3 regions of the Orenia marismortui DSM 5156 genome follow, and region 1 is predicted to be linked to each of the others. Evidence: a T-box and tRNA genes for the amino acid it is inferred to sense, from the RefSeq annotation. Region 1 holds a T-box; the other regions hold tRNA genes.
The links. A T-box is a leader RNA that pairs with one kind of tRNA and senses whether it is charged. The one in region 1 lies ahead of thrS (threonine--tRNA ligase), so its partner is inferred to be a tRNA-Thr.
Positions count from the first base shown of each region.

Region 2: it encodes a tRNA-Thr, which carries the amino acid that the T-box ahead of thrS (threonine--tRNA ligase) is inferred to sense. The anticodon was not compared.
Region 3: it encodes a tRNA-Thr, which carries the amino acid that the T-box ahead of thrS (threonine--tRNA ligase) is inferred to sense. The anticodon was not compared.

Region 1 covers NZ_KB900620.1:2,996-6,256, reverse strand. Annotated here, with positions in the region: gene ytxC (putative sporulation protein YtxC) at 1-415, shown strand, start outside; gene OREMA_RS0109500 (DUF445 domain-containing protein) at 484-1,083, shown strand; T-box leader at 1,138-1,381, shown strand; gene thrS (threonine--tRNA ligase) at 1,830-3,261, shown strand, end outside.
Region 2 covers NZ_KB900623.1:413,095-416,355, forward strand. Annotated here, with positions in the region: gene OREMA_RS0115710 (DEAD/DEAH box helicase) at 96-1,643, shown strand; tRNA gene OREMA_RS0115715 (tRNA-Leu) at 1,883-1,971, opposite strand; tRNA gene OREMA_RS0115720 (tRNA-Thr) at 2,012-2,087, opposite strand; tRNA gene OREMA_RS0115725 (tRNA-Trp) at 2,092-2,167, opposite strand; gene OREMA_RS0115730 (hypothetical protein) at 2,384-2,563, shown strand.
Region 3 covers NZ_KB900620.1:374,315-377,575, reverse strand. Annotated here, with positions in the region: gene OREMA_RS0111265 (VanW family protein) at 1-804, shown strand, start outside; gene sigH (RNA polymerase sporulation sigma factor SigH) at 908-1,552, shown strand; tRNA gene OREMA_RS0111255 (tRNA-Tyr) at 1,696-1,780, shown strand; tRNA gene OREMA_RS0111250 (tRNA-Gly) at 1,880-1,956, shown strand; tRNA gene OREMA_RS0111245 (tRNA-Thr) at 1,957-2,032, shown strand; gene tuf (elongation factor Tu) at 2,123-3,261, shown strand, end outside.

The sequences.
Region 1 (3,261 bases):
TTTGTCAGAATTAGAGGTAGCTATTGATAGAGCAGTGGATGATTTTATTGTAGAAAAAGAATATGAAGAATTTATTCATTTATTGAAATATTTTATTGATACCCAGGAAACTAAAAACGAGTTGATTCATGTGGTTAAATTTAAAAATAATCATTTTAAATTATTAAATGAAGATGGTATGGTAATAGAAAATACCTACTTAGATGAAAATCTTTTAAGTATGGTAGATTGTGATTTAGATTATGATGATTTATTAATCAGTGCTTTGATAACTGCAGCACCTGAATTAATAATCTTACACTTTAAAGAACCAGTTTCTATAATTAAGCCATTAAAGAACATATTTGCTGATAAGATCTCCATCTGTCTAGGTTGTGAGTATTGTAATTTGAATAATTTAAATGAATTAGACTAATTACCTTGTCAAATAAAAACTCAAATTATATAATAGTAATTAGTTTTAAAAGAAGGCGAGGGATTTTAATGATTTTTAAGTTTTTATTTTTACCGATAGTTGGAGCAATAATTGGTTGGATAACTAACTTACTAGCAATTAAATTAATTTTTAGGCCTTATGAACCAATTAAAATTCCTTTATTAAACTTTGAAATTCAAGGGTTATTACCAAAGCGAAGTAAAGAGTTAGCTAAAAAGATTGGAGAGGTTGTAGAAAGAGATTTATTGCCTAAGGAGGAGTTAGAAAGAGAGTTATCAGGACTGGAAGTTAAAGATGACATTAAGGTGGCTATTTTAAGTATTATAGACCAGAAGGCTGAAGAAAAAATACCACCATTTATACCTGATAATTTTAAAGTTATGATTATTAACTTCTTAAAAGAGATGGTAAATAAAGATTTAGATCCATATCTTGATCAGCTAATGGATAGGGCTAAAGACAAAATTTTAAATGAGACAGATTTAGCTCGTTTAGTAGAAACAAGGGTAAGTACCTTTGAAATGAGGGAATTAGAAGAATTAGTATTACAAATTGCAGCTAAAGAATTAAAACATATAGAGGTTCTAGGGGCTATTCTTGGTTTTCTTGTTGGAATAGGACAAACTGTAATTGTTATGAATTTCTAAATTTAACTTGACAGTAGATTTAATAGGATTTATAATTTTAGTAAGTTAATAAGCTTAAAAACTATGAAGAGGACGAGTAAGTTAATTTGATTCTTAGCAGAGAATGGAGATTATAAGCTGGAAGTCTCCTAAGAATTGTTAACTGAAAACCACCTCTGAGTTGACGCCTGAACTTAATGATAGTAGGGTGCTCCGGTAAAAAGCCGTTATTTAAATTGAGATAAATCCATATTTATATATTATATTCTAAAATTTATGGGTTTAATTAGAGTGGAACCACGAATCTTTCGTCTCTAAATTAGAGATGGGGGATTTTTTATTTTTTGTAGCTATGCTTAGGTTTCGCCTAACGGCGAGTTGCCTTTTTCCTTAGATAAAAAAGTAACCAAACCTATGAGTTTTTAAAATAAAAAACTCTTCGTGGCAAACCCAGTCCAATCATTTAAAAGATAGGGAAAACGCTTATACTTTATTAATGTTATCAGAGTTATTAAGTAAATTTGGTGCATTAATAACTAATTTTTGATTTAATCAGATTTCGCTTGCTTTCCCAAGGAAACAGGCTTGATTATATTAATTAATATTTGTTTAAACCATAAATTTGGGACATAAACGAAGCTTAAAATATAACTCAGACATCGCTTACGTTTCTTTGAATTCTTAACTTTTAACTAAAGAAATTTCACATAATTATTTTAAAGCTTTGTTATCTACAATTATAAATTATATATAAGGAGGAATTAAAAATGAGTCAAGTAAAAGTTACTTTACCAGATGGATCAAGTCGGGGGTATGATCGAGGAACAACAGTTAAGGATGTTGCTTTTGATATTGGATCTAGATTAGGAAGAGCTTCAATTGCAGGAAAGGTTAATGGAGAGACTGTAGATGTTTATTATAAAATAGAGGATGATATTAAGTTGGAATTAATTACTTTAGGTTCTGATGAAGGTTTAGAGGTTTATCGCCATACTGCAGCTCATGTTTTGGCTCAAGCAGTAAAAAGATTATATGATGATGTTAAATTAGCTATAGGACCTACAATTGATGATGGTTTCTATTATGATTTTGATATGGAACATAGAATCTCTGAAGAAGATTTTGAAAAGATTGAAAAAGAAATGAAGAAGATTATCAATGAAAAATATGCAATTAAACGAGAAGTATTATCTAAAGAAGAAGCGATTGAATTAATGAAAGAGTTAGGTGAAGATTATAAAGTAGAATTAATTGAAGAATTAGAAGATGATACTGTAAGTATTTATACTCAAGGTGAATTTAGAGATTTATGTCGTGGGCCGCACTTACCATCAACAGGCAAATTAAAGAATAATGCTTTTAAATTATTAAGTGTAGCAGGGGCTTATTGGCGTGGTGATGAAAATAATAAGATGTTACAAAGAGTATATGCTACTGCTTTTTACAAAAAAGCTCAGTTAGATGAGCATCTTGAAAGATTAGAAGAAGCTAAAAAGCGAGATCATCGTAAATTAGGCAAGCAATTAGATTTATTTAGTTTACAAGAAGAGGGTCCAGGATTTCCATTTTTCCATCCTAAAGGAATGGTTTTAAGAAATCAATTAGTAGATTTTTGGAAAGAAGAGCATAGAAAGGCTGGATACCAAGAAATTAAGACTCCTATTATCCTAAACCAAAGTCTTTGGAAGCAGTCTGGACACTGGGACCATTATCGTGATGATATGTACTTTACTCAAATTGATGAGCAAGATTTTGCAGTTAAGCCTATGAACTGTCCAGGTGGTATTTTAGTTTATAAAGATAAAAAACATAGTTATAGAGATTTACCAATTAGAATGGGTGAGCTAGGTTTAGTACACCGCCATGAATTATCTGGTACATTACATGGTTTAATGAGAGTTAGAAACTTCACTCAGGATGATGCTCATATCTTCTGCTTACCATCACAGATTGAGGAAGAGTTAACAGGAGTTATCAAACTAGTGGATACTATTTATAATGCTTTTGGCTTTAAATATAATGTAGAATTAAGTACTAAGCCTGATAAAGCCATGGGGTCTGATGAGTTATGGGATCAAGCAACATCTGCTTTGGAAGAAGCAATTAAAGCTAATGATTTAGATTATGAAATCAATGAAGGAGATGGAGCCTTTTATGGTCCTAAGATAGATTTTCATTTAGAAGACTGTTTAGGACGCA
Region 2 (3,261 bases), on a different contig from region 1:
ATGTTTATTTACTCTGGTTAAACTAATAGATAGTTAGTTAAATGCTAAACAAATATTAAATTATAATTAATCTTCAATGAAAGAAGGTGATAATGATGTTAACTGAAGATAAAGTTGATAACTTACTGGCTATCAAAGAGTTAGATAAATATTGGCAAGAAAATGATATAGGACTTTTTCCCCATCAAGTAGAGACAGTAGATAAAGTAATTAATAAAATGAATGGAAGAGCAATTTTAGCAGATGAAGTTGGCTTAGGTAAGACTATTGAGGCTGGAATGATTCTAAAAGAGTATATGGTTAGAGGAGATGTTGAAACCTGTTTGATTTTAACTCCTGCTTCTTTAGGTTTTCAATGGTGGCAGGAATTAACCCATAAGTTTCAAATAGATTGTTTTAATAATCGAAAAGGTAAAGGGTGGCATTACTTTAATGTTATTATTTCTTCTCTAGATAAGGCTAAAAGAGAGCCACATTGTAATTATATTTATGACCGTGGCTTTGATATGGTGATTGTAGATGAAGCACATCGTTTGAAAAATTCTAAAACTCAAAACTGGAAGTTTGTTAATCAGATTCCTACAAAATATATGTTATTATTAACTGCTACTCCGATTCAAAATGATTTAAAAGAATTATATAATTTAGTAGATTTATTGAAGCCGGATTTGTTTGGAACTTATTCGAAATTTAAAGATAATTATGTTAAAGGAAAGCATAAAGTGCAGAATTTAAATGATCTACAAGATGATTTGTCAAAGGTTATGATAAGAAATCAAAGAGAAGAGATTGATTTGAATTACACTGATAGAAAAGTGAAGTTAATTTCTCTTAATTTAAGTAAAAAAGAAGAAGAACTATATAATGGTATCACTAATCTAGTTAAAGAAGAGTATAAGAGGTGTATTAATGCTAATAAGAGTATTTTTCATTTATTAACCTTGCAGCGTGAAGTTTGTAGTAGTTCTTTTGCTGTATCTCAAACTTTAGATAAGATGGCTAAATCAGAAAGTTATAGTTCTATACAAAATAGGCTGAAAGATCTATTTGAGTTATCTAGATCTATTACAGAGAATCAAAAGATGAAGATAGTAGAGGAAATATTAAGCAAGACAGAAGGAAAGGCTATTATATTTACTGAATATCGGGCTACTCAACAATATATTTGTTATCATCTATATAGAAATGGTTATAAGCCAGTTGTCTTTAGTGGTAAATTACGAGATAATCAAAAAGAATGGGCCAAACGTCAATTTATGAAAAATGGTGATGTATTAGTTAGTACTGAAGCAGGGGGACAGGGGATTAATCTACAGTTTTGCAATACTATTATTAACTATGATCTGCCCTGGAACCCAATGAAGGTAGAACAGAGAATTGGTAGAGTTCATAGGCTAGGCCAAGATAAAGATGTATTGATTTATAATTTATCTACTAAAAATACAATTGAAGAGAAGATTATTAACTTATTAGATAAGAAGATAAATCTCTTTAAAAGTGTAATTGGTGGTTTGGATTTGATAGTTAGAGATGGAGTAGATAAGAGTTTTGGAAGTGATATCTTAGAATTATTGATAGAAAGCCAAGATAACGAAGAGCTAGAACAGAACTTAGAAGAGTATGGCGAGAAAGTTGTGCATTAAAATCTAATCATTAACCATTAATTAGTAGCTAATAAAGAATAGTCACTAATTAATTCATCCTAAAACTACTTGATTAGACCTTTATTATTGTGACATTATGATTATCTTTATATCAAAAAATAAAAAAATCTGAGCTTTTTGCTCAGGACTGTTAAATAAAGATTTGAATTATAGTTGATAATTTATAATGTATAATTGAGATCTTGAAGAAATTGATCTTTAATTAGTAATTAATAAAGTGGTACCGAGGGTCGGGTTCGAACCGACACGGGCATAAAAGCCCACCGGATTTTAAGTCCGATGCGTCTGCCAATTCCGCCACCTCGGCATATATTTAACTATTGGCTATTAGCTAGTAGCTAATAAAATGGAGCTGGCGATCGGAGTCGAACCGATGACCTGCTGATTACAAGTCAGCTGCTCTACCAGCTGAGCTACGCCAGCATGTTGGCAGGGGAGATAGGACTTGAACCCACAGCACCCGGATTTGGAGTCCGGTGCTCTACCAATTGAGCTACTCCCCTTTGACAACAATTAAGATTATAACTTATGTTTGGTTTCAGGTCAAGCTTATAAATCTTTATTATAATCTATTAAAAAAGAAGAAATAACTTATTCTCTCTTAAACTCTTATTAACTAAGCAATTTAAAATTTTAACACACAATTGTTTCATTTAGCATATAGTGATTATAGCTTAATGCTATGATAGCTATTATTTTATCTCGGAAGGAGAGATAATATGTTAAATAAATTAAAGAGATTTTATTTATCTAATCGTGTAAAGATTAAAGGTGGATCTGGTTTGTTTTTATGTGTGGTAGGTGCTATTATAGTTATTCAGAATTTGCCAAGTTGGATATTTGCCTTATTAATAGGTAGTGGGAGTATTTTCTCTGGAGTCAAACTGTTTAAAGGGTGAGTGGTTTAAATTTAAAGTTACTTTTCAATATAAATAGTTTTTTTAATGTGTTTATTTCCGTAATTGGCGAGTCAGGTGGTTTGATGGTTAGGTTAAATCCAAATATCTAATCACTCAACTTCTAACTATCGAAGTTAAAATATCGTATTATTCTTTTATTTTAGCAGTTCTTTTACGAATATAAATTGTTTTATTACTTTGAAAATAAAATTTATTAAATAGGCAGAAGGTACTCATTGCCTTTTTTTCTTTTTTTGTTATAAATTTTACAATGTTTAATTTATTAATATTAAGTTTAAGTATTACATTTGTTGCTTGTAGTAGAGATAAATCAAATAAAGGAGAATATAATGTCTCGGGGATAATTTATGATGATAGTAATCAAATAATATGAATAAAGATGGAATTTAATGCAAAAATCCCTTAACTTTACAGACAAAATATAGTATAATTTGGTTAATACCTACAAATTAATTAGAGCGAAGAAATATAACTTATATATGGTTGCCTAAGTTATATAGAGCTAATGGCAAACTCACCTGTAGTCTTAAAAAGATTACAGTTTTTTTATTGTTAGATTAATTTGTTTATGTATAAGAGAGTATACTCTTTTTTCAAACTGTTGATAACTTTTTATCAACTAAAGACAAAAATAAACTAGCAACGCGCCCTGAAGGAGGTAGCGACTGACGAAGTAG
Region 3 (3,261 bases), 370 kb from region 1:
ACAAATAGTATATGTTTTATTTTTTTAATATTGTTTCTGTTTGTTTTTTCAAGAAATATTTTTGCTGATTTTAAAGAGGATAGAGTAATAGATAATATTAAGAAATATAAATTGAATAATATTGTAGCGACCTATACAACTTATTTTGATAAAGCTGATATAAATAGATATAATAATATAAAGATAGCTTCTGAACAAATAAGTGGTACGCTTATTATGCCTAATGAAATATTTTCATTTAATAAAATAGTTGGTCCTAGAATAAAAAGCAGAGGATATAAGGAAGCTCTAGAAATTATTAATGGTAAATTTGTTAAAGGGATTGGAGGAGGAGTTTGCCAAGTTTCTTCTACTCTTTATAATTCGATATTATTAGCCAATTTAAAAGTGATTGAACGAAATAAACATTCTCTTCCTGTTGGCTATGTTCCTCTAGGTAGAGGAGCAACTGTTTATTATGGCCAAATTGATTTTAGATTTAAGAATAATACTAAATATCCGATTATGATTATGGCTAATCTAGTTAATAATCAATTAACATTAGCTGTGTTGGGTAAAACTAATGAAAATAATGTTGAAATAATAACTACTAAATCCAAGGTGTTAAGTCCTAAGGTGATAAGAGAGGTTGATAAAAGTTTAGAGTTAGGTTCTAAACAAGTTTTGCAGTCTGGAAAAAATGGTTTTGAAGTGTTGGTTAGAAGATTAGTGAAAAAAGGAGATAAAATAATAAAAAATGAATTTATCTCCAAGGATATTTATTCACCTAGAGATACTATTATTAAAATTAATCCTAAAAATTAAAACAAGGAAAAAGTTACACCTATATCCTTCTTGACTAGCTAAGATTACATAAGTTATAATATTAATTGTAATCTTGAGGATGAGAGGCGGAGGGGGATTATGGGTGAACCTAAACTTAAAGTGTAAACAATATATTAATTATAATAAAATGACAGATGATGAGATTGTAGAATTTGCTCAAGATGGAGATGAAGTAGCTTTAGAATATTTAATTAGAAAATACAGAAATTTCGTTAAGATTAAATCTAGATCCTATTTTTTGATTGGAGCAGACAGGGAAGATATAGTACAAGAAGGGATGATCGGTTTATATAAAGCTATTAGGGATTATAAAGTTGAAGAATTAGCATCCTTTCGTGCTTTTGCAGAGTTATGTGTGACAAGGCAGATTATAACTGCTATCAAGACTGCTACAAGGCTTAAACATCAACCGTTGAATTCATATATATCGTTAAATAAACCTATCTTTAGTGAAGATTCTGATCGGACCTTATTAGATGTATTGAAGGGGAGTAAACTATCTAACCCTGAAGAGTTGTTTATAACTTATGAAGCTTATGAAGTTTTAGAAACTAGTATAAAAGAGATGTTGAGTGAATTGGAGTTGCAAGTATTGATGGAATATCTAAAAGGGAAAAGCTATCAAGATATAGCTGCTTCATTAGATCGCCATGTTAAGTCAGTGGATAATGCTTTGCAAAGAATAAAAAGAAAATTAGAAGAGTTTTTAGAAAAGAATGATATCTAGATAAAACAGGAGTAAATAGCATTTGAATAGATTTAATAAACTCAAATGGATAATAATTCAATAAAACAAATAGATTTAATTCTTGACCTGCTGTAATAAAAGTCATATAATATTAGTGTTGTTTCAGTTTGAGTTTATGAATTGGAGGGATGCCCGAGTGGCCAAAGGGAGCAGACTGTAAATCTGCCGGCGATGCCTTCGAAGGTTCAAATCCTTCTCCCTCCACCATTAAAATCAATTTACAATTAAAAATTGATAATTACAAATCTTAAGGTCTAAAGATTTTAGTTATACATTATAAATTATTAATTGTAAACTAAGTAGTATGCGGGAGTAGCTCAGTTGGCTAGAGCACCAGCCTTCCAAGCTGGGTGTCGCCGGTTCGAGTCCGGTTTCCCGCTCCAGCCCACATAGCTCAGTCGGTAGAGCACATCCATGGTAAGGATGGGGTCACCGGTTCAAATCCGGTTGTGGGCTCCATTTAATCAAATAATTTGTGTATAAATAGGTGATCCCATATCACCTTTAATTTATATAATATTAGCTATACATAAACTAGGAGGGAATAAAATGGCAAAAGAAAAGTTTGAAAGAACGAAACCTCATGTTAATATTGGTACAATCGGTCACGTAGACCATGGGAAGACAACAACAACAGCTGCAATTACAAAGGTATTATCAAAGGGTGTAGGTGGATCTAACTTTGAAGATATCGATAATGCACCAGAAGAAAGAGAAAGAGGAATTACAATTGCAACTTCTCACGTAGAGTATGAGACAGAAAATCGTCACTATGCTCACGTTGATTGTCCAGGACATGCTGATTATGTAAAGAATATGATTACAGGAGCAGCACAAATGGATGGAGGAATCTTGATCGTATCAGCTGCTGATGGTCCAATGCCTCAAACAAGAGAGCATTTATTATTAGGACGTCAGGTAGGAATTCCTAAAATAGTAGTATTCTTAAATAAAGCAGATATGGTTGATGACGAAGAGTTAATCGAATTAGTAGAGATGGAAGTAAGAGAATTAATGAATGAATATGAATTTGATGGAGATGAAGCTCCAGTAGTAGTTGGATCTGCGCTTAAAGCTTTAGAAGATCCAAGTAGTGAATGGGGAGAAAAGATCATCGAATTAATGGATGCAGTAGATGAGTATATCCCAACTCCAGAAAGAGATACAGACAAAGAATTCTTAATGCCTGTAGAGGACGTATTCAGTATTACTGGACGTGGAACAGTAGCTACAGGTCGTGTAGAGCAAGGTGTAATTAAAGTTGGAGATGAAGTAGAAATCGTAGGAATCAAAGATACTGAAACTACAACTGTAACAGGAGTAGAAATGTTCCGTAAGATGATGGATGAAGCGCAAGCTGGAGACAACATTGGAGCATTATTAAGAGGTGTAAAAAGAGAAGACATCGAACGTGGACAGGTATTAGCTAAGCCTGGAAGCATTACTCCACATACTAAGTTTAAAGCAGAGGTTTATGTATTAAGTAAAGAAGAAGGTGGACGTCATACTCCATTCTTTGATGGATATAAGCCACAGTTTTATTTCAGAACAACAGATGTAACTGGTAGTATTAACTTACCAGAAGGTGTAGAAATGGTAATGCCAGGAGACAACATTGAAATGGAAGGAAGCTTAATTTCTCCGATCGCGATGGATGAAGGATTAAGATTCGCTATTCGTGAAGGTGG